2 regions of the Ornithinibacillus proteolyticus genome follow, and region 2 is predicted to be linked to the other one. Evidence: a T-box and tRNA genes for the amino acid it is inferred to sense, from the RefSeq annotation. Region 2 holds a T-box; the other holds one or more tRNA genes.
The links. A T-box is a leader RNA that pairs with one kind of tRNA and senses whether it is charged. The one in region 2 lies ahead of thrS (threonine--tRNA ligase), so its partner is inferred to be a tRNA-Thr.

Region 1: it encodes a tRNA-Thr, which carries the amino acid that the T-box ahead of thrS (threonine--tRNA ligase) is inferred to sense. The anticodon was not compared.

Annotation. Positions count from the first base shown of each region.
Region 1 covers NZ_JBCPXV010000064.1:4,118-13,872, reverse strand. The annotation lists gene AAIB49_RS20040 (YwaF family protein) at 10-738, opposite strand; gene fabI (enoyl-ACP reductase FabI) at 833-1,609, opposite strand; tRNA gene AAIB49_RS18105 (tRNA-Glu) at 1,849-1,923, shown strand; tRNA gene AAIB49_RS18100 (tRNA-Val) at 1,927-2,002, shown strand; tRNA gene AAIB49_RS18095 (tRNA-Thr) at 2,178-2,253, shown strand; tRNA gene AAIB49_RS18090 (tRNA-Tyr) at 2,292-2,375, shown strand; tRNA gene AAIB49_RS18085 (tRNA-Gln) at 2,386-2,457, shown strand; tRNA gene AAIB49_RS18080 (tRNA-Lys) at 2,555-2,627, shown strand; gene AAIB49_RS18075 (hydroxymethylglutaryl-CoA reductase, degradative) at 2,797-4,086, shown strand; gene mvk (mevalonate kinase) at 4,083-5,063, shown strand; gene mvaD (diphosphomevalonate decarboxylase) at 5,094-6,086, shown strand; gene AAIB49_RS18060 (phosphomevalonate kinase) at 6,079-7,194, shown strand; gene rocF (arginase) at 7,310-8,206, shown strand; gene AAIB49_RS18050 (aspartyl-phosphate phosphatase Spo0E family protein) at 8,241-8,420, opposite strand; gene sigW (RNA polymerase sigma factor SigW) at 8,721-9,284, shown strand; gene AAIB49_RS18040 (zf-HC2 domain-containing protein) at 9,300-9,755, shown strand, end outside.
Region 2 covers NZ_JBCPXV010000053.1:8,749-17,843, reverse strand. The annotation lists partial or broken gene AAIB49_RS20025 (transposase domain-containing protein) at 1-282, shown strand, start outside; gene AAIB49_RS20020 (YvrJ family protein) at 279-533, shown strand; gene AAIB49_RS17180 (DUF5348 domain-containing protein) at 1,101-1,367, opposite strand; gene AAIB49_RS17175 (ExeA family protein) at 1,364-2,164, opposite strand; gene AAIB49_RS17170 (IS481 family transposase) at 2,157-3,428, opposite strand; gene AAIB49_RS17165 (DUF6431 domain-containing protein) at 3,543-4,094, opposite strand; gene AAIB49_RS17160 (hypothetical protein) at 4,340-4,549, opposite strand; gene AAIB49_RS17155 (hypothetical protein) at 4,789-5,163, shown strand; gene thrS (threonine--tRNA ligase) at 5,427-7,334, opposite strand; T-box leader at 7,401-7,624, opposite strand; T-box leader at 7,668-7,892, opposite strand; partial or broken gene AAIB49_RS17145 (type I restriction endonuclease subunit R) at 8,079-8,315, opposite strand; gene AAIB49_RS17140 (GIY-YIG nuclease family protein) at 8,449-8,826, opposite strand.

The DNA.
Region 1 (9,755 bases), on a different contig from region 2:
AAGGGGTTGTCACCTGTTTCTTCTCCTGAATTGATATAGCGCATTATAAACACCATAGATGGCTATGAATACAAGTAACCCAACCATACAAAGATTAAAATAGTACCAAAATCCATCTCCGAGAAAATTTAGCGGTGTACTGGTTGAAGGTGTTCTAGCTAAGAAAAGAAAATTGGCGTCAAAAATTGGATTGATAAAGAATCTGATAATTGCTGCATAACATAAAAGGTAAAGATAGGACTCTATTGTCTTTTTAAAGGTGATTTTTATCTTAGATGTTAGGACTAAAAATATACAAGCCCAGGATAAAATGAAATGGTGTATAAAAAACTGCCAAAATCGAAAATGAGGAAAACCATGGTGTAATTCTGGTGTTACAACCGCGAGGAAGGAGGGTACAATGCCGATGAATAGGATAACTTGAATGATTTTCTTATTTTTGGTTAGTGCAAGCATAGTAAGGATTCCCGCTATGCTACATAGTTGAAAGGGAAGGAATTCACGCGGATTCCAACTTCCGTTTAATATCCCCCATGTTTGGTAACTAAGTTCAGAGGAAACTAAGGTGATCAATAACCCCATCCTAAAAAAATTAGATGTCCTTTTATTGGTAATCCATTTGTTGGAGCAAATTAGTAGTAATACAACTCCAAAAATAAATAAGAATACCATGAATAGGTGGTGGATCCCCCATAAATGAAAAGATGATACTGCCTTACTAGCAAACCACTCTCCCATTCAAATCCCCCCTGTATTTCCTTATCTAAATAGAAAACAACGCTTACTAAAGCATTTTTAGTAAGCGTCTATGATTGATTATGGATTAGTAAAATTAGCCACCAATTATGTGGTAACCTGAATCGACATGTAGCACCTCTCCGGTTACACCACGAGAAAGGTCACTGATAAAGAATAGGGTAGCGTCTCCAACTTGGTCCTGGTCAACATTACGGCGTAAAGGTGCTTTTTCTTCCACCATGCCTAGTTTCTCGTTAAACCCAGAGACACCTTTTGCTGCTAAGGTCCGAATAGGTCCAGCAGATACTGCGTTTACGCGAATACCATGTTTTCCAACATCTTCGGCTAGGTATCTAACACTTGCTTCTAAAGAAGCTTTGGCAACTCCCATTACATTATAGTTAGGAATTACTTTTTCAGAACCTAAATATGTTTGCGTAACGATACTGCCACCTTCAGTCATTAGTTCTTTTGCTGCTTTTGTGACAGCAACTAAAGAAAATGCACTAATATCCTGTGCTAATAAAAATCCCTCTCTTGATGTATCGCTGAAATCACCTTTCAGTTCATCGCGGTTTGCAAATGCGACGGCATGGACAAGTCCGTGTATAACCCCAACCTTTTCTTTTATCTCATTAAAAGCGTTGCTTATACTTGCATCGTCCGCAACATCACAGGTAACGATGAGTTTAGCCTCGATATCATTTTGTTCTAATAACTTAGTTAGTTTTTTATACGATCTTTCTTGCCTGTTAGTAAATATAAGGTTTGCTCCAGCATTATGGAGTGATTTTGTAATACCCCATGCAATACTTCTTTCGTTGGCAACACCCATAACAACAATGTTTTTATCCTTTAATAGTTCAGTCATTTGGAACCTCCATTGTGATTAACTATTAGTACCTAACTATAATTTATCACTTTTTAAATGAAAAACCAATTTATTTCTTAATTTATTAATTTTATTAGGGGGATACTCCCTTGTGTATCAAGGGTTTTACGGGGGATGAAAATTTTTTATAAAAAAATATCATTTTTCTCTTTACAAAGTGTAGAAATCTGTATATAATAAAATTCGTTGACTGCTAAGACAAGTTGAATAAATGAACTGGCCCGTTGGTCAAGCGGTTAAGACACCGCCCTTTCACGGCGGTAACACGGGTTCGAATCCCGTACGGGTCACCATGTGGAGGATTAGCTCAGCTGGGAGAGCACCTGCCTTACAAGCAGGGGGTCGCAGGTTCGAGCCCTGCATCCTCCACCATTTAAACCTAGATAGTTCTTCACCATGCCGGCCTAGCTCAATTGGTAGAGCAACGAGCAATACTTCTACCGAATCAGCTACGAGTAACCCCGAAGCATACACATCCATGAATATGCTGGAAGATACAGGGGTCATCAGGCAAGCGTGATAAAATGAATAGGTGAGTTAATACCATGCCGGCCTAGCTCAATTGGTAGAGCAACTGACTTGTAATCAGTAGGTTGGGGGTTCAAGTCCTCTGGCCGGCACCATTTTTTTGTATAAAAACATATTAATATGTTAACTATATGGAGGGGTAGCGAAGTGGCTAAACGCGGCGGACTGTAAATCCGCTCCTTCGGGTTCGGCAGTTCGAATCTGCCCCCCTCCACCATTTACATTATTGGGCTATAGCCAAGCGGTAAGGCAACGGGTTTTGGTCCCGTGATTCCCAGGTTCGAATCCTGGTAGCCCAGCTTTTTTTATTTTCTGGGACTTTTTTATTTATGGAACACAAAGAAGCCGCCGATTATATAAAAACGCTCAGACTAACTTAGAACCACTTGATAACATGAGCCATTAGCTCAGTCGGTAGAGCATCTGACTTTTAATCAGAGGGTCGAAGGTTCGAATCCTTCATGGCTCATCATATAAATACGTGAAATCATGCAAGGTTACGATTCTTTCGTAACCTTTTTTTTTTATTTGCATTTTATACTGTTTTTTAACATAATAGATAGAGTAATTCTTTATATAAAATAAAGAATGAAACAAGTTCTTACTAAATAAATAGATACTATTAAAGGATGGTTGGTATGAGATCTTCTAGGATTCCTGGATTTTATAAAAGAACAGTTGAAGAACGAAGAGAGCTGTTGCAGGAGGCACTTGAGCTATCTGAAGATGACTTAAGCGTCTTAACATCACAGGAGGCATTACCAATCGATACTGCAGATAAAATGATTGAGAATGTTATAGGAACATTCCCACTTCCGTTAGGATTAGGATTGAACTTCTTAATTAACGGGAAAGACTATATAATACCAATGGTTGTTGAGGAACCATCAATTGTCGCTTCTGCAAGTCACATTGCTAAAATTGTAAGAGATGCAGGTGGTTTTAAAACAGAAGCTTCAGATAGAGTCATGATTGGACAAATCCAAGTAGTTGGTTGTCCAGATTTCGATGCTGCAAAGAATGTATTGTTAGAAGCTAAAAATGAATTAATAGAGGCAGCTAATGCTGCTTATCCTAGTATTGTAGCCAGAGGTGGGGGAGCAAGGGATTTAGATGTACGTATTCTAAATGATTCACCTGGTTCCAGCTACGGAACAATGCTTGTATTACATTTATATATTGATACATGTGACGCAATGGGTGCCAATATTATAAACACTATGGTTGAATCGTTGGCTCCGACAGTCGAAGAGCTTACGGCAGGTAAAGTATACCTACGTATTTTATCTAATCTTGCTGATCGCTGTGTCGCAAAGGCTACATGTGTTATCCCCCCTAAATTATTAACTACAGGCGAATACTCTGGTGAAGAAGTGCGCGATGGTGTAGTGCATGCATTTGAATTCGCAGACTCTGACCCATACCGGGCAGTAACACATAATAAAGGGATTATGAATGGCATTGATCCAGTTGTCATTGCGACTGGTAATGATTGGCGTGCGGTTGAAGCGGGAGCTCATGCCTATGCATCACGTTTTGGAAGTTATCGTTCCATGACGAAATGGTCAGTTGATCAGGAGGGTAATTTGGTAGGAGAATTAGAATTACCAATGTCTATTGGCACAGTAGGTGGAGCGATTCGTGTACATCCGATTTCACAATTAGCGCATAAAATGTTAAATATAGAATCTGCTTCCGAGCTTGCACAAATTATTGTTGCAGTAGGTTTAGCACAAAATCTCGGTGCTTTAAAAGCTCTAGTAACAGATGGAATTCAAAAAGGTCATATGGCCCTGCATTCTCGATCTGTTGCGATAGCTGCTGGCGCTACTGGGGAGATGATTGATATTATAGCTGAACAATTAGTTAAGTTAAAGGAAATCCGTGTAGGTAAAGCTAAAGAATTGGTGGAACAATATTCAAAATGAGTACAGAAAAACTAACAATCACAAATAAATTAATAACAACAGAAAAAAGTGGAATTGGAATTGCGAATAGCAAACTAATCTTAATTGGTGAGCATGCAGTTGTACACGGACAACCAGCAATCGCGATACCTTTTCCGTTAGTAGGAGTAGAATCTGTAATTGAATATCATAAAGGGCCAATTAAGTTCGATAGTACCTTTTATAATGGGCCGATGGATTCTGCGCCACTTACATTAGAAGGAATTGTAAACAGCATTCATGAAACCTTAAAATATTTAGGACTTCCTAAAGAGGACCTAGTCATTAAAATAAAATCCTCTATACCACCTGGAAAAGGATTAGGATCTAGCGCATCGGTCGCAATCGCTATTATTCGATCGTTATTTTCTTATGCAAATGTGACGTATACAGAAAGAGAGTTGTTACATTTTGCTAATATTGCAGAGAAGTTTGCTCATGGTTCTCCGAGTGGGATTGATACATTAACGATAACCTCGGAATCACCGGTATGGTTCGAAAAAGAAAATCCGGTAAGCTATATAAGTCCTGGAGAGGATTTTCATTTTATTGTAGCGGACTCAGGTCGTATTGGTGACACACGTTCAGCCGTGGAATCGGTTGCTCATCTTTTAAAGAAAGCTCCTAAGAAGATTCAGGCCAAAATTGAACGAATCGGGGAATTAACTCATTTAGCTAAACACGCATTAGAAAAGGCTGGTAAGAATTTATTAGGCCAAATGTTAAATGAGGCGCAAAAGGAATTAGTTGCGCTAGGTGTTAGTGATGAGGGACTAGATCGATTAATTAACTTTGCTCGTAAAGAGGGCGCGCTAGGTGCTAAATTAACTGGTGCTGGCAATGGTGGCTGTGTGATTGCGCTTGCCAAGAATGAGTTACATTCAAGGCAACTAGCAGAGAAGCTAAAAGAATTTGGTGCGCAAGCTGTTTGGCCATTTGTCTTAAGAAAACAAGATTAATAAGAAATGGCTTTGAAAAGGGGAACAGTCATGAAAGCAACTGCAAAGGCGCATACCAATATTGCATTAATTAAATATTGGGGAAAGCGTGATGAAGCATTAATTTTACCTACTAATAATAGTTTATCTGTAACGTTAGACGGATTTTATACGACAACAACAGTTTCGTTTAAGCCTGAACTAACAAAGGATACCTTTACCTTAAATGATGAGATGGTAGTAGGTGAGCAATACAACCGAGTAACGAACTTTCTTAATAAAGTTCGAGATATAGCTGGAAAGCAACTATATGCAGAAGTAAAATCGATAAATGCAGTTCCCACTGCAGCGGGTTTTGCTTCTTCTGCATCAGGCTTTGCTGCACTTGCAGCTGCTGCGACAAAAGCAATTGGGTTGAGCCTGACTGAATCGGAACTATCTCGTTTAACCCGCCAAGGCTCTGGTTCTGCATGTCGTTCTATCTTTGGTGGATTTGCCGAATGGCAAAAAGGGGAGATGGAAGACGGCTATGATTCCTTTGCTGTACCAGTAGCTCCAAAAGATCATTGGGACATTAGAATTGCTGCGGTGGTTCTCGATGCAAAAATGAAAAAAGTATCCAGCAGGTCAGGGATGAAGCGGACGGTTGAAACTTCACCCTTTTTTAAAGGATGGGTTGAAAGTATTCCATCTGATTTAGAAGCAATAAAACAAGGAATTCTGGAGAGAGACTTTCAAAGGGTTGGAGAAATTGCGGAGGCGAACTGCCTGAAAATGCATGCTACAACACTTGGAGCCAATCCTCCCTTCACATACTGGTTAGACACGACGATGTCTGTTATGCAAACTGTACAGGAATTACGAAGTACCGGAGTTCCAGCATACTTTACCATCGATGCGGGACCTAATGTAAAAGTGTTATACCTACCACAGGATGAGGAGAAGGTGCTCGAAACGCTTCGCAATATTTCAGGTGTAACAGATGTAAAATTAAGTCGAGTCGGGCAAGGAATAACGTATTTAGAGGATGAGGAGCTTGTCTAATTCAACCATAACGATTCAAGTCCCTGGAAAATTAATGATTGCTGGAGAGTTTGCGGTGCTTGAGCCTTATCACAAGCTAATTGCGATGGCTGTTAATCGCTTTGTATATGTCGATATACAACCTAGTGATAGGAATCAACTAACACTGGAAAAATTCCAACTAACTAACTTGAATTGGGTATTTACTAATGACCAGGTGAACATTGACTCTGAGGATAAACGTGTTGATTTTGTCCAAGAGGCAATGACGATCGCCTGTAAGTATTTAGCAGAGCGTGGAACTACTATCGAGAATTTTTCGCTTCGGGTAAAGAGCGAATTAGATGATAAAAGCACAGGGAAAAAATTCGGTCTTGGTTCTAGTGCTGCTGTAGTAGTTGGGGTCATAACAGCTATCTTGCAGTATCATATGAAAAAAACACCAGATCCATTACTGATATTTAAACTTGCTGCAATATCGCATATTGCAGCACAAGGTAATGGCTCTGGAGCGGATGTGGCTGCTAGTGCATATGGCGGAATTATTCAGTATTCCTCCTTCCAGGCAAGTTGGTTAAGAGAGAAATACAAAGAATCGGATACTTTATTAGAACTACTAGAAATGGATTGGAAATATTTATCCATTAAACCGGTAACGTTACCGGAACATATCCATATCCGTGTTGGTTGGACCGGTAGTCCAGCATCAACAGGAAATTTAGTAAATCAAATATTGCAATTGAAAGAACGTAATTTTAATAAATATCAGGAGTTTTTACGAGATAGTGAGGAAGCAGTTGAACACTTCCTAAAAGGAGTTCAAACGGAGAACCTTCCACAACTATTGCAAGGTATCAAACAAAACAGAGCTGCATTAGTAACGGTTGGAAAAGAGGCGCAAACAGAACTAGAAACATCTATGATAACACAATTATGTAATCTAGCTGAAGAACTAGGAGGAGCTGCAAAGCAATCCGGAGCCGGAGGCGGTGACTGTGGAATTGCTTTTATGCCATCTATAGAGAGCGCTAATCACTTAACCCATGTTTGGGAAGAAGCAGGAATTATTCCATTAGAACTTCAACCGTATTTTAATGGAGCTACCTCTATAGAGAAAGCATCGCCCTAATGTGGCGATGCTTTCTTTCGTGGATGGAGCATGAATAAATATTCGAAAAATTGTCGAGTTGAGTCGTTTTTATAATCTAAGGTAAAATAATATTATATGGAGGTGGCTTTTTATTATGAAAAATAAAATATCTTTAATCGGTGTCCCAATGGATTTAGGACAAAGTCGTCGTGGAGTAGATATGGGACCAAGTGCACTTCGTTATGCTGGCGCAATTGAGCGCTTACAAGATTTAAACTATGATATTCATGATTTAGGGGATATATCGATAAATCGTCCAGATAAATATGAGGATGGAACGAAACTTAAAAATTTAGAGCAAGTCATAGAAGCAAATGAAACATTAGCGGAAATGGTGGATGCAGAAATAACTAAAGGTAGGTTCCCTCTAGTGTTAGGAGGAGACCATAGTATAGCTATTGGAAGCTTGGCTGGAATCTCCAAGCATTATGAGAATTTAGGGGTAATTTGGTATGATGCTCACGGGGATTTGAATACGAGTGAAACATCTCCATCTGGAAATATTCACGGTATGCCACTTGCTGTCAGTCTAGGACTTGGACATGAAAGACTTACCAATCTATATCAATACGCTCCTAAGGTGAAGCCAGAAAATATCGTAATAATTGGCGCAAGGTCATTAGACCCTGGAGAAAGAGAATTAATCCGTGAAATGGGTATTAAAGTATATACCATGCATGAAATCGATCGAATGGGAATGTCACGAGTAATGGATGAGGCAATAGAATATTTGAAAGATCGTACCGATGGTGTTCATCTAAGCTTGGATCTTGATGGATTAGATCCGACGGAAGCACCAGGTGTTGGAACTCCTGTGTTAGGTGGTATGACCTATCGCGAAAGCCATTTAGCAATGGAAATGCTTGCTGAATCGGATTTGATTACTTCTTTAGAGGTAGTGGAGGTAAATCCAATAATTGATGAAAAAAATAAAACAGCTACATTAGCTGTTGGATTAATGGGATCATTATTTGGTGAAAAACTGAAATAATCTATTAACTAAAAAGGCATTAATTTAAATTAAATTAAATTAAATTGATGTCTTTTTCTTTATTAGATACATCACTTAATTGATACTGATTCAATAGATTATCCAATTTTTTACTCGTTTCTACGACTACTTCTGAGGTTAGTTTATATTTATTACTCAGTGTAATCATCTCTTTACGGCATTGCTCAATTTCTTGTAATAAAAGTTTATCCATGTTTTTTCCCCCTATTACTATACATTAAACTATATTACCCGAATAATTTACCGTTTTGCAATAGTAAATTAAGAAAAATCCATATTTTTTACCGATTATGCGTTATAATGGTATGGAAAAAGTTTACTAATGTTTATTTGTTCTTGCTATCCATGATTTAATGTGATGTGTGCAAGGATAAATAGATTGTACGCACACGATAAAAAAATGGATGAAAAGCGGAATTTTTTATAAAAAAAGTGAAACCTTTTTAGTTTTGATACGTAAGGTTTAATACCGCATCAGGCGGAGGTACATGGAATGGAATTGTTAATTAAAGATAAAATTAAACAGGTCAAAAAAGGGGATCAAGCTGCTTTTGAAGATGTTATCTTGTTTTATCAGGATAAGATTTATCAACATTGCTATCGAATGCTAGGAAACGCACATGAGGCAGAGGATATTGCTCAGGAAGCTTTTATCCGTGCATATATAAATATCCACTCCTATGATGAACGTAGAAAATTCTCAACATGGTTATACAGAATTGCAACAAACCTAACCATTGATCGTTTACGAAAACGAAAACCCGATTATTATCTTGATGCGGAAGTAAAAGGCACTGATGGGTTGGATATGTACTCGCAATTAGCTGCAGATGAAAAGCTTCCAGAGGATCAATTAGAGGGGCTCGAGCTTCAGAATTATATCCAAAAGCAAATTGCTGAGCTCCCAGCCAAGTATCGTAGTATAATAATGCTACGCTATTTAGAGGACTTCTCACTTCAAGAGATTAGTGAAATATTAGACATCCCGATTGGGACAGTAAAAACTAGAATTCATCGGGGGCGGGAAGCCTTACGTAAAAAGCTTCGTCATGTGTAAAAGGAGTGAATCCAGTTGGATTGTAATAAAGAAGCATTAGATTTAATGCATAAGCACTTAGATGGTGATATCACGAGGGAAGAAGAAGCCCAGCTAATCAATCATCTAGAGGGCTGTATGGCGTGTCAAAAGCATCTCCATGAATTAAAGAGAACCATTACATTAATTCAAAGTACTGATAAAATGAGCGCACCTGAGGGCTTTGCTAATAGGGTGATGCAGCAGCTACCTGTGGAGAAGAAACATGTGAGATACATGCGCTGGTTTAAGATGCATCCGGTATTAACCGCGGCAGCTATCTTTTTTATCTTTATGTTTACTGGATTAATATCCGCATGGGAGCAAGATTCACAGCTAATGGTTTCTAACCCGGAAAATCTTATCATTGAAGGACATATGGTTGTTGTGCCAGAGGGAGTCACAGTAGAAGGTGACTTAGTTGTTCAAAATGGTAATTTGAAAATTGATGGA
Region 2 (9,095 bases):
GGAGATAGATAATAACTGTGCAGAACGGCCAATCAAACCTTTTGTGCTGGGACGCAAGGCCTGGATTATTAGTAACACTACAAAGGGGGCAAAGTCTAGCGCCTTTATTATAGTCTTGTAGAGACAGCTAAGGAAAATGGATTAAATCCATTTAACTATCTTAGCTACTTATTCGAGGAGCTTCCTAATATGGATACGACAGATAAATCTAAGCTAGATCAGTTCTTACCTTGGTTACCAGCTATTCCAATGGAATGCAGAGTACCTAATCAAGCTAAATAAATCATAACATTAGTCCGCATCTCGAGAATAGGTGTGGACTATTTCACGATTACAGAATAAACGTTCTTATTTCCGGCAATTTTTTAACGAAATTTATCTACACACCAATTTGGGTATCTATCATAGGAAACTTTGGGTTTCCTATAGCAATAACAGTTTATTTATTTGTTAGATTCGAACGAAAGTTAGGGGAGTTAGAGAAGGTAATAATTAATTTATCTGAAGCTATCAAAAAATTAACAGTTAAATAAAACAATAAGTTGATTTGTTGGTTTATATTTTTGCTTTGTTCCCTCTTTCTATAACAGATGCGCATCAAAATAAATAACAAAAGGAGAAATTCATTTATGCCACTAAGAATAAAATTATGGCACCAAACGAGGCTTTAGCATTACGAGAGATACACATAGGTCTGCTTGGGAAGTCATAGAGGGTGACACAAATAATACAGAATTAAAAACTGCTTTACAACTAGCAGGTATGACTATATCTAAATTCCAAAAATTTATAGGTCCTATTGGAACTTTTTCGTCAATTGTTGACTTAATTAGGGATTCAACCTTCTCCTTGAAATCGAACACCCTTAACCCCCATTCAGCTTTATTGTTTTCCATAAATTTAATAACCTCTTCTCTTGATTTGTCCCTCATAGAACCACTCTTTGAGATAGCTTTGTAAATTAGCACATTATCCCAGACATCTAATTTCACTTTAATCCAGTTAGAAATCTGAAATAATGTGCCGACTTTTTCACTTTAATTCAGTTTTGAAAATTAATATGCAAATTCTTTCAGACGCGCATTTGAAAGAAAATCCCCCTAAAAAGGGAGATTAAATGCAGGTATTAAATCCATTTGTAAAACACGTACCCTATACACTTCAAATAGGCTGAGTGTAAATGTGACTTCATTTTCAATCGTTATCAACCAGTCAGGGCTATCTTTCTCCATACAAGTTCTAAAATAACGATTCTGAATACGTATTTCAACTGACATTCCTTGTACTATTTCATAGGCTTGCTGACCAATCCATATATTCCATTCTTGCTTACCAAAATCAAAAAACATGATTCCACGACGCATCATAAACCACCCTCTTCGGCAGCCAGGCGAACAATTTCTTCATCTATTTGTTCTTTCTTCAGTTGCGCCCCATATAAAAGGCTATTGATAGTTAATGTATTAATAACTCGAGGCCATCCTTGGGACCGTAGAGCGATTGCCTCAAAGGCAGTTGCTGTGAAAATAGGCATTTTGGATCCTGCCATTTTCAAATGGTGATCAATATAGGCGGATACATCCTCTTTACTTAATGGCTGTAGTTGATACCTCATGATGACTCGTTGGGCTAATGGTCGATGGTGATTCAGATTCAGTCGCGTTTTTAAATGTGGCAAGCCCGCTAATATAAGGATAAAAGGATTCGTTGAATCCATCTGAAAGTTAAAAAGAATAGCTAGATCCTGTAAAAAGGCATCTTTTGCCATATGCATCTCATCTAGAATAAAGACAGGTGTAACCTTGCGTTCCTGATCCATTCGTTCAATTCCTTGTTGGATTTGGCGAAACAGATCCACTTTACGAAACTTCGGATCCTCCCCCAAACCGTAAGCCAATCCCCGATAAAAGTCCATCACGCCACCCGTAGACAATGGGAAGTAAACCACATGATATAATGCTGGGTTAAGGGACTCCTTAAATGACCGCAAAGTAAATGTCTTTCCAGCACCGGGATCGCCGATAACTAACCCAATCCCTTTGGATTTCCGTAAATATTCCAGTCCATTCAATGCCTCCTGATATCCTGCGGACGGGAAGGCTTCTGCTTGGTTCATATCTTTGGAAAATGGTGTTTTTGCTAGGGAATAAAATGATTTATACACGATTCATTTCCTCCCCCTGATCTGTTGTTTCCGATACGGCGAATGGCGATTGTCTTCGCTTAATATGAGCGTTGTCATGCATAGAGACTGGAACGGCTTCTACTACCTTCTTTCCATCCTTGAAAATATAGACAGCTTGTTCATCCATTCTAACTTCAATCTTTTGACCAATATAGTGAGAGGGTACCTCGTATAATTGTTTGTCCAACGTAATTGTACCATCCAATTTTACCTTTCTTTCTGCCCGTTTTAAGAAAATGGTATCTAAAATGGATAGGTCCTCTAAAAATGTGATATGATCTAGTTGGGAATGGAACACTTCGTGTGGTGTTTTCCCATCTAGAGAGGCATGTGGCTTTCGGTGGTAATCCTCCTCAAGCCACTGCCAAAAACGTTCATTTAATTCCTCTAGGGAATGAACCGGATCACTTTTTAACAGTGGATAAAAACGTGTTTGTATGGTTTTAAATAATCTCTCGATTTTCCCTTTGCTTTTAGGATCATAAGGCTGCGTGTGTGCTAATGTAATCCCTAATTGGGCACATGCATATTGCAGCGTATCAGACCGATAAATTTTGCCGTTATCCGCATAAATGATGGTCGGTTTCCCACGTCGTATCAACGCTTCCCTCGTCACTTCACGCAATCCATCGAATTTCTCGGAAGAGAAAAATTGTGCGTAAGGTACAAGCCTGGAACAGTCATCAATATATGCAATAAGAAACGTTTTCTTCGCTTTTCCATTGATTTGAATATATGGACCGTGTGACAAATCCGCCTGCCACAATACATTGACCTTATCGTGGGCAAATCGTTTCCGTTCTTTTTCTGGATGATAGCTCGTATGATATCTACCAGCTAACTTATGTTCTTTTAGGAGCCTATTGATGGTGGCGTATGAAACGTCGTGCTTTTGTATTTCCCCACGTTTAATCAGTTGGTCGTAAAAAACACTGACAGGCATATGGAGAAATTCCCTTCGTATTTCTAAAATATGATCCTTATCATCTGGCGATAGTCTTCTAGAATCCCCACGATCGGAACGCCTTTTTGGTTTCAAAGCATCAAAACCATTCCTACGGTAATGAAGAAGCCATTCTTGCATGGTTTTAGCTGCAACCTTCCGTTTCCCATAGTAAGGAACCTGGTGGATTTTCCCCTCCATTTCTTGAAAATATTCCTTTGGCTTCATTTGCCCATTCAAAAGTGGGGCAATCAAGCCATAACGAAATAAAGCAATTTCTTCCCGTGTTTTCTCATTCATGAATTTTTCCTCCTTTTTATAAGAAGGACAACCGGTTATCCATTGCTTTTATTCTACTTTTTTCATCAATAGTTTCATAGGCAAGACTTATGTGGGATTAATACTATTTTTTTATTACGAAAAATATGGTAAAATTAATTTGCCCATAAAGTATGATGATAAATGACCCCAGCTCCTTCGAAAGAAGGATGATTCTCCAAAATCAAGGATCATTTTCATATATTTTAGGGCTTCTTTTTTGAGTCTTTTTGAAAACCCCAATTGATGCCCTAAATCCACAAAAAAGCTATGTATCCAATGAAGCTGTTCATAAAAGCGTCTGACGTGCTGGGCTAATTGCTGACGGCTTTCATTCACTTTCTTCCCCTCCAAGAAACGAAGTACCCTATCAATAATCGTATGTAATGTATGTTGGAAATAAGGAATAAGAAAATCAGGTAAAATAGAGATATTGACCTTGCAAACCAAGCATTTGAAACGACAAATTGGAATCCGCAGTTCCCTTTGTTCATCTATTCCATAGCGCCAATAGAAGCCGTTACGATGAAGATTTCCCTGTGAAATGCAGTTACAATTGGGGCATCGGTCAAATGTTGGAAATTCATTCTCTTTTTCCCTTGCCCCATACTCTTCAAGGCCAATTCCAAAATTAAATGAAATGATCATAAAAAAACTCCCCCTTATAATATGCAAAAAATTTAGCATATTGTGTCAGGAAAGTACAGTAATCATACTGGAGGAATTTGATTTAAATAGGCCAATTTTGGATGGGATAAAGTGATGCTTTACATTATTATTTTCTTACAAGTAGTGCTACACACTCCACATGCGTAGAGTGCTAGATGTAGACAAACCATAGCAAATATTGCGGAGCAGTAGAATTCACCTTAAAACAGTAGCAAAAATATAGCTCAATCCTTATATGGTGACACTAAAATATGCAATCCTTTTTCGCCACCATAATCCCACATTTTCACCCACGGATATGTATTAACCGGTAACGTAAACAACCTTTCTTCATTTGGCTTTATTGGAGTACCGTCACCCTTACAGCCATGAGTAAATGTTGCTGGATGAATACTGACTATTCTTCCCGTGTCATTGTAATACTTAAACTTCATAAAATGCAATCCCTCCCAAAGGGCATCATTTATACACCCCCATATTTTCCCATTATCTCTATATAATCACTGTATTTACTTTTGACCTTTCGTATTCGCTCCAGTTACATCTAATACCTTTTTCTTATAAAATTCACCGTTTCCTTACAAACTTCCAAAATTATTGTTGAAATTTGGAATAAGAACATTGTATTTCTTCTATAATACTATATCTTTACAAAAAGAAAGGGGTTGTGCCCATGGACAAAGACACATTCTACACAATGGAGCCATCGAAAAGAGTCATCGAGGTAAACCAACTATTACAAAAGTATGATTTGAGAAAAGTGGCGGAAGTTGTTGGTATCAAATACAGCACTTTCACAAAAGAAATGAGGGTTGGTGATTATTTTTATCACCAGTCGGACAAGCAATATTACCCTTTTGTGCGATCAGAGGACGAGCGAAAAAAGGCCAATGAAAAGGAAGAATTATCAGAGATTACGTTTATCCAAAAGAACCTAGACACCCTTAAAAATATCGTTCAGCTATACGAGAAAAACAAGTTGATGTTATTTGATGAACGAATTTATGGTAAAGATGCGCAAGGTTCGTCAATAAAAGCATCAAAATGAACACTGATATTTACGAGGAATTCAGCAAATTTAGTGATGATCAATACCCTCATCTAAAAATGCAAGATTTGATAGCTCAGGCATTAATCAACTTCATGAATTCCTACAAGCATTAATGACGAAAGAGCCAAAATTGGTTCTTTCGTCATTTTGTATATAAAACTCATTGAAGTGTATCGCCTCAATCACAACTAGAAGCCTCCATTTTGTCAATTCATTATCATTCTCCTTTATTCATTTCCAAAAGGAAAGAACAAAAAAGACTAAAGGCTTCGTTCTTTTATCTGCTGAACAACTTTATTCTTAAAACCTTCTAAAGGTTCATTCTTTGACTGTTTTTCCCCATATTCTCTTACATTTATTGTTTCTTCTTTTACTTCATTGTCCCCTACAACTGCCATGTACGGGATTTTTTGCATCTGTGCTTCCCTTATTTTATATCCAAGTTTTTCATTACGATCATCAATTCTCACTCTTATACCTAAATTCCCCAATTCCTTTTGAATACTAAGACAGTAATCCAAATGAACTTTTGAGACGGGTATTATTTGTACCTGTACTGGTGCTAACCATAACGGAAAAGCTCCAGCAAAATGTTCAATCAGAATTCCAAAGAAACGATCAATAGAGCCAAAAATAGCCCGATGAATAACAACAGGACGAACCTTTTCATTTTTTTCATTTACATAAGTAAGGTCAAATTTTTCAGGCATTTGAAAATCAAGTTGAATTGTTCCACATTGGTGGCTTCGTTTTAAAGCATCTTTGATGTGAAAATCAATCTTTGGACCATAAAACGCTCCGTCCCCCTCGTTTAATTGATAGTCAACATTAAGAGTATCAAGTACATTTCTTAATGCTGTTTCAGAGATTTCCCAAAGAAGATCATCACCCAATGAATCCTCTGGACGAGTCGAAAGTTCAACCGAATAATCAAAACCGAATGTACGATAAACCTGATCAATTAAATTGAACACCTGCTTAATTTCACTTTCAATTTGATCCTCTCGGACGAATATGTGAGCATCATCTTGACAAAATGTACGAACCCTAAGCAACCCATTTAATGCACCACTATATTCATGACGATGAACTTGGCCAAACTCTGCCAATCTTATGGGGAGATCTCTATAAGAGTATAGGTTATTTTTAAATATGAGCATATGCCCCGGACAATTCATCGGTTTCAAAGCAAATTTTGTGTTATCTACTTCTGAAAAATACATATTTTCATGGTAATGGTCCCAATGGCCTGATTTCTCCCATAGTTCTTGATTCATCATGAAAGGCGTACGAACTTCATCATAATATGCACTGCTTTGTATTTCTCTGGAGAACCTTTCCAATTCATTCCTTACTATTTGTCCTTTTGGCAAATAAAATGGCATTCCTGGAGCTTCCTCCGAGAACATAAATAATTCTAATTGTTTCCCCAACTTTCGATGATCTCGCTTTTCTGCTTCTTCTAGGAAGTTCAAATGTTGTTCCAAATCTTTTTTATTTTTAAAAGCAACTCCATAGACTCGTTGTAGAACATCATTATCACTATCTCCCCGCCAATAAGCACCCGAGACTCGTGTCAATTTGAATGCCTTTATGAAACCTGTAGAAGGTAAATGTGGGCCACGGCAAAGGTCAATGAATTCTCCTTGTTTATATAAAGTAATTTTTTCACCTTTAGGAAGGCCTTTTAATATTTCTATCTTATATGGTTCATCGTTTTCTTCAAATAATCTTTCGGCTTCTTCATAAGATACTTCTATTCGTTGAATCCCAAAATTTTCATTTATGACTCTTTCCATCTCTTTTTCGATAGCATGTAGGTCATCTGAATTCAAACTTTGCTCCAATTTCATATCATAGTAAAATCCATCTTCAATAACAGGCCCTATACCCAATTTCACATTGCCAAATAATCTCTTTACCGCTTGTGCTAATACGTGTGCTGTCGTATGACGTAGTACATGTACTCCCTCTTCCGAATCCAGCGTTAGAACAGATAGACTTGCGTCTCGGTTTAACTCATAGCTCAAATCTACAATTTGATTATCTACTTTTCCCGCCACTGCATTTTTCCTTAAACTTGAGCTAATAACCCCTGCAACCTTCTCTACAGTAGTACCTACAGGAAACTCCTTTACCTTCCCATCTGGAAATTGAATCCTTACCATTTCTTCACTCATCGTCAAAACACTCCTTTATCATTTTGTTAAATAAAAAAACACACTCATCCCTAGAAGAGGGACGAATGTGTAATCCGTGGTTCCACCCAAATTTCCATAAGGCTGTAAGTAGCTTTATGGCTTATGGTGCTGTAACGTAGCATTTACGGCATTGAATACTTGATTCCTCAATACAGCTCAAAGGTGGTAAGTTACTCTCCTGCGTTAGGAAGATCTCAGCACAACTTCCCTCTCTGTAAACCGTTAAAAGTAACTCATGTCCTTTTCATAGCAATTATTGTAATTCTTTTGGCACAAATAAAAAAACACACCCATCCCTAGAAGAGGGACGAATGTGTTATCCGTGGTTCCACCCAAATTCCCATAAGGCAAAATATACCTATATGGCTCTGGTGCTGTAACGTAGCATTAACGGTATTGGATACTTAGATTCCCCAATACAGCTCAAAGGTGGTAAGACAACTGTCCTGCGTTAGGAAGATTTCAGCGTAACTTCCCTCTCTGTAAACCGTAAAAAGTTGCTCATATCCTTATCGTAGCTATTTTAATAGTCAAATGAATTTTGATTTCTTCATATATTACATTATCTTAATTCATTTTGCAATCCCTTTTTGGTTAGGAACCCCACTCTTTAAATTCTAACAGATTACGAATTCAACACTTTCGCAACCATTATTTAGAGGATAAATAGGTTTTTCAGTTGATTTGGGAAGTCTTTATGTTTTTTTGTTGATGCTCAGCACCCTTTGCTCCAACAACAGCCAAAGGTAAAATGCTTTTGCGATAAAGGATGTAATCCTCACGTTTATTTTTCTTACGAACATGCTTCTTTCCCTTTACAAGTATACGACCCGCTGTAAAGGAAACCTCTTCACGAATATGCTTATGTAAATCCCACCCTGTTTGTATAAGGGCGGGAGTAATGAATTTCGTACATATATTACGTTCCGAATACTTTTTCCTCGTCAATCCGTTCCCCTCCCGACTGACTGGTGCTTTAACATATATTCAGTGGGAGGGTTAGATGTAGTTGGGGGATGGTTATCGTAAAAAACAGGTTGTCCGTCTTACACTAAGTACAAAATTGGCTTTATTAACATTACTAGAATGAATCACGCTTTTTCTCATCTTTCTCGATTTCCTCGAATAGCCACCTGTGTTTCTTCAATAATTTCATTTTATACTCTTCACCTATAATGGATAATTGAATGTTTATGGGGTATTGACCTGCACGAATCCAATTAATATCCCCTTCCGATAAGCAATGCCACTCGCCCCTTACTCCTTTATCCTTAAAGTACCGTTTAAAATGTCTTTCCACAATCAAGGGGTTGTCTGTTTCAATAGTATGTAACTTGACAACTTCATAGGGGCCGGTATTTATTACCTGTAACCTTCTATCCCAATCGTTTGACTTGCCTATCTTTACCAACCCGCCTTTAGTCTCTTGAAAAAAATAAACGCCACACTTTGATGCCATTTCCAAGCACACTCCTTTGAAAAAATGAATTCAGTAGGAGTATTTGTGAACAATTTCTATTTTATTCATTCGAGTAAATTATTTAGTGTTTCCTACTATTACTATTTTCATACCATTTATTATAGTCAATGGTTTCCTTTGCCGAATTCACTTTCCCTTTGACTATAGTATGTGTAAGTGTTAACATAAAAGATTTCCCTTTTTACCTAATACTCCACTTGATATAATTACAAATAATAGAACATCAAGCTAGTTTCGATAAAACAAAA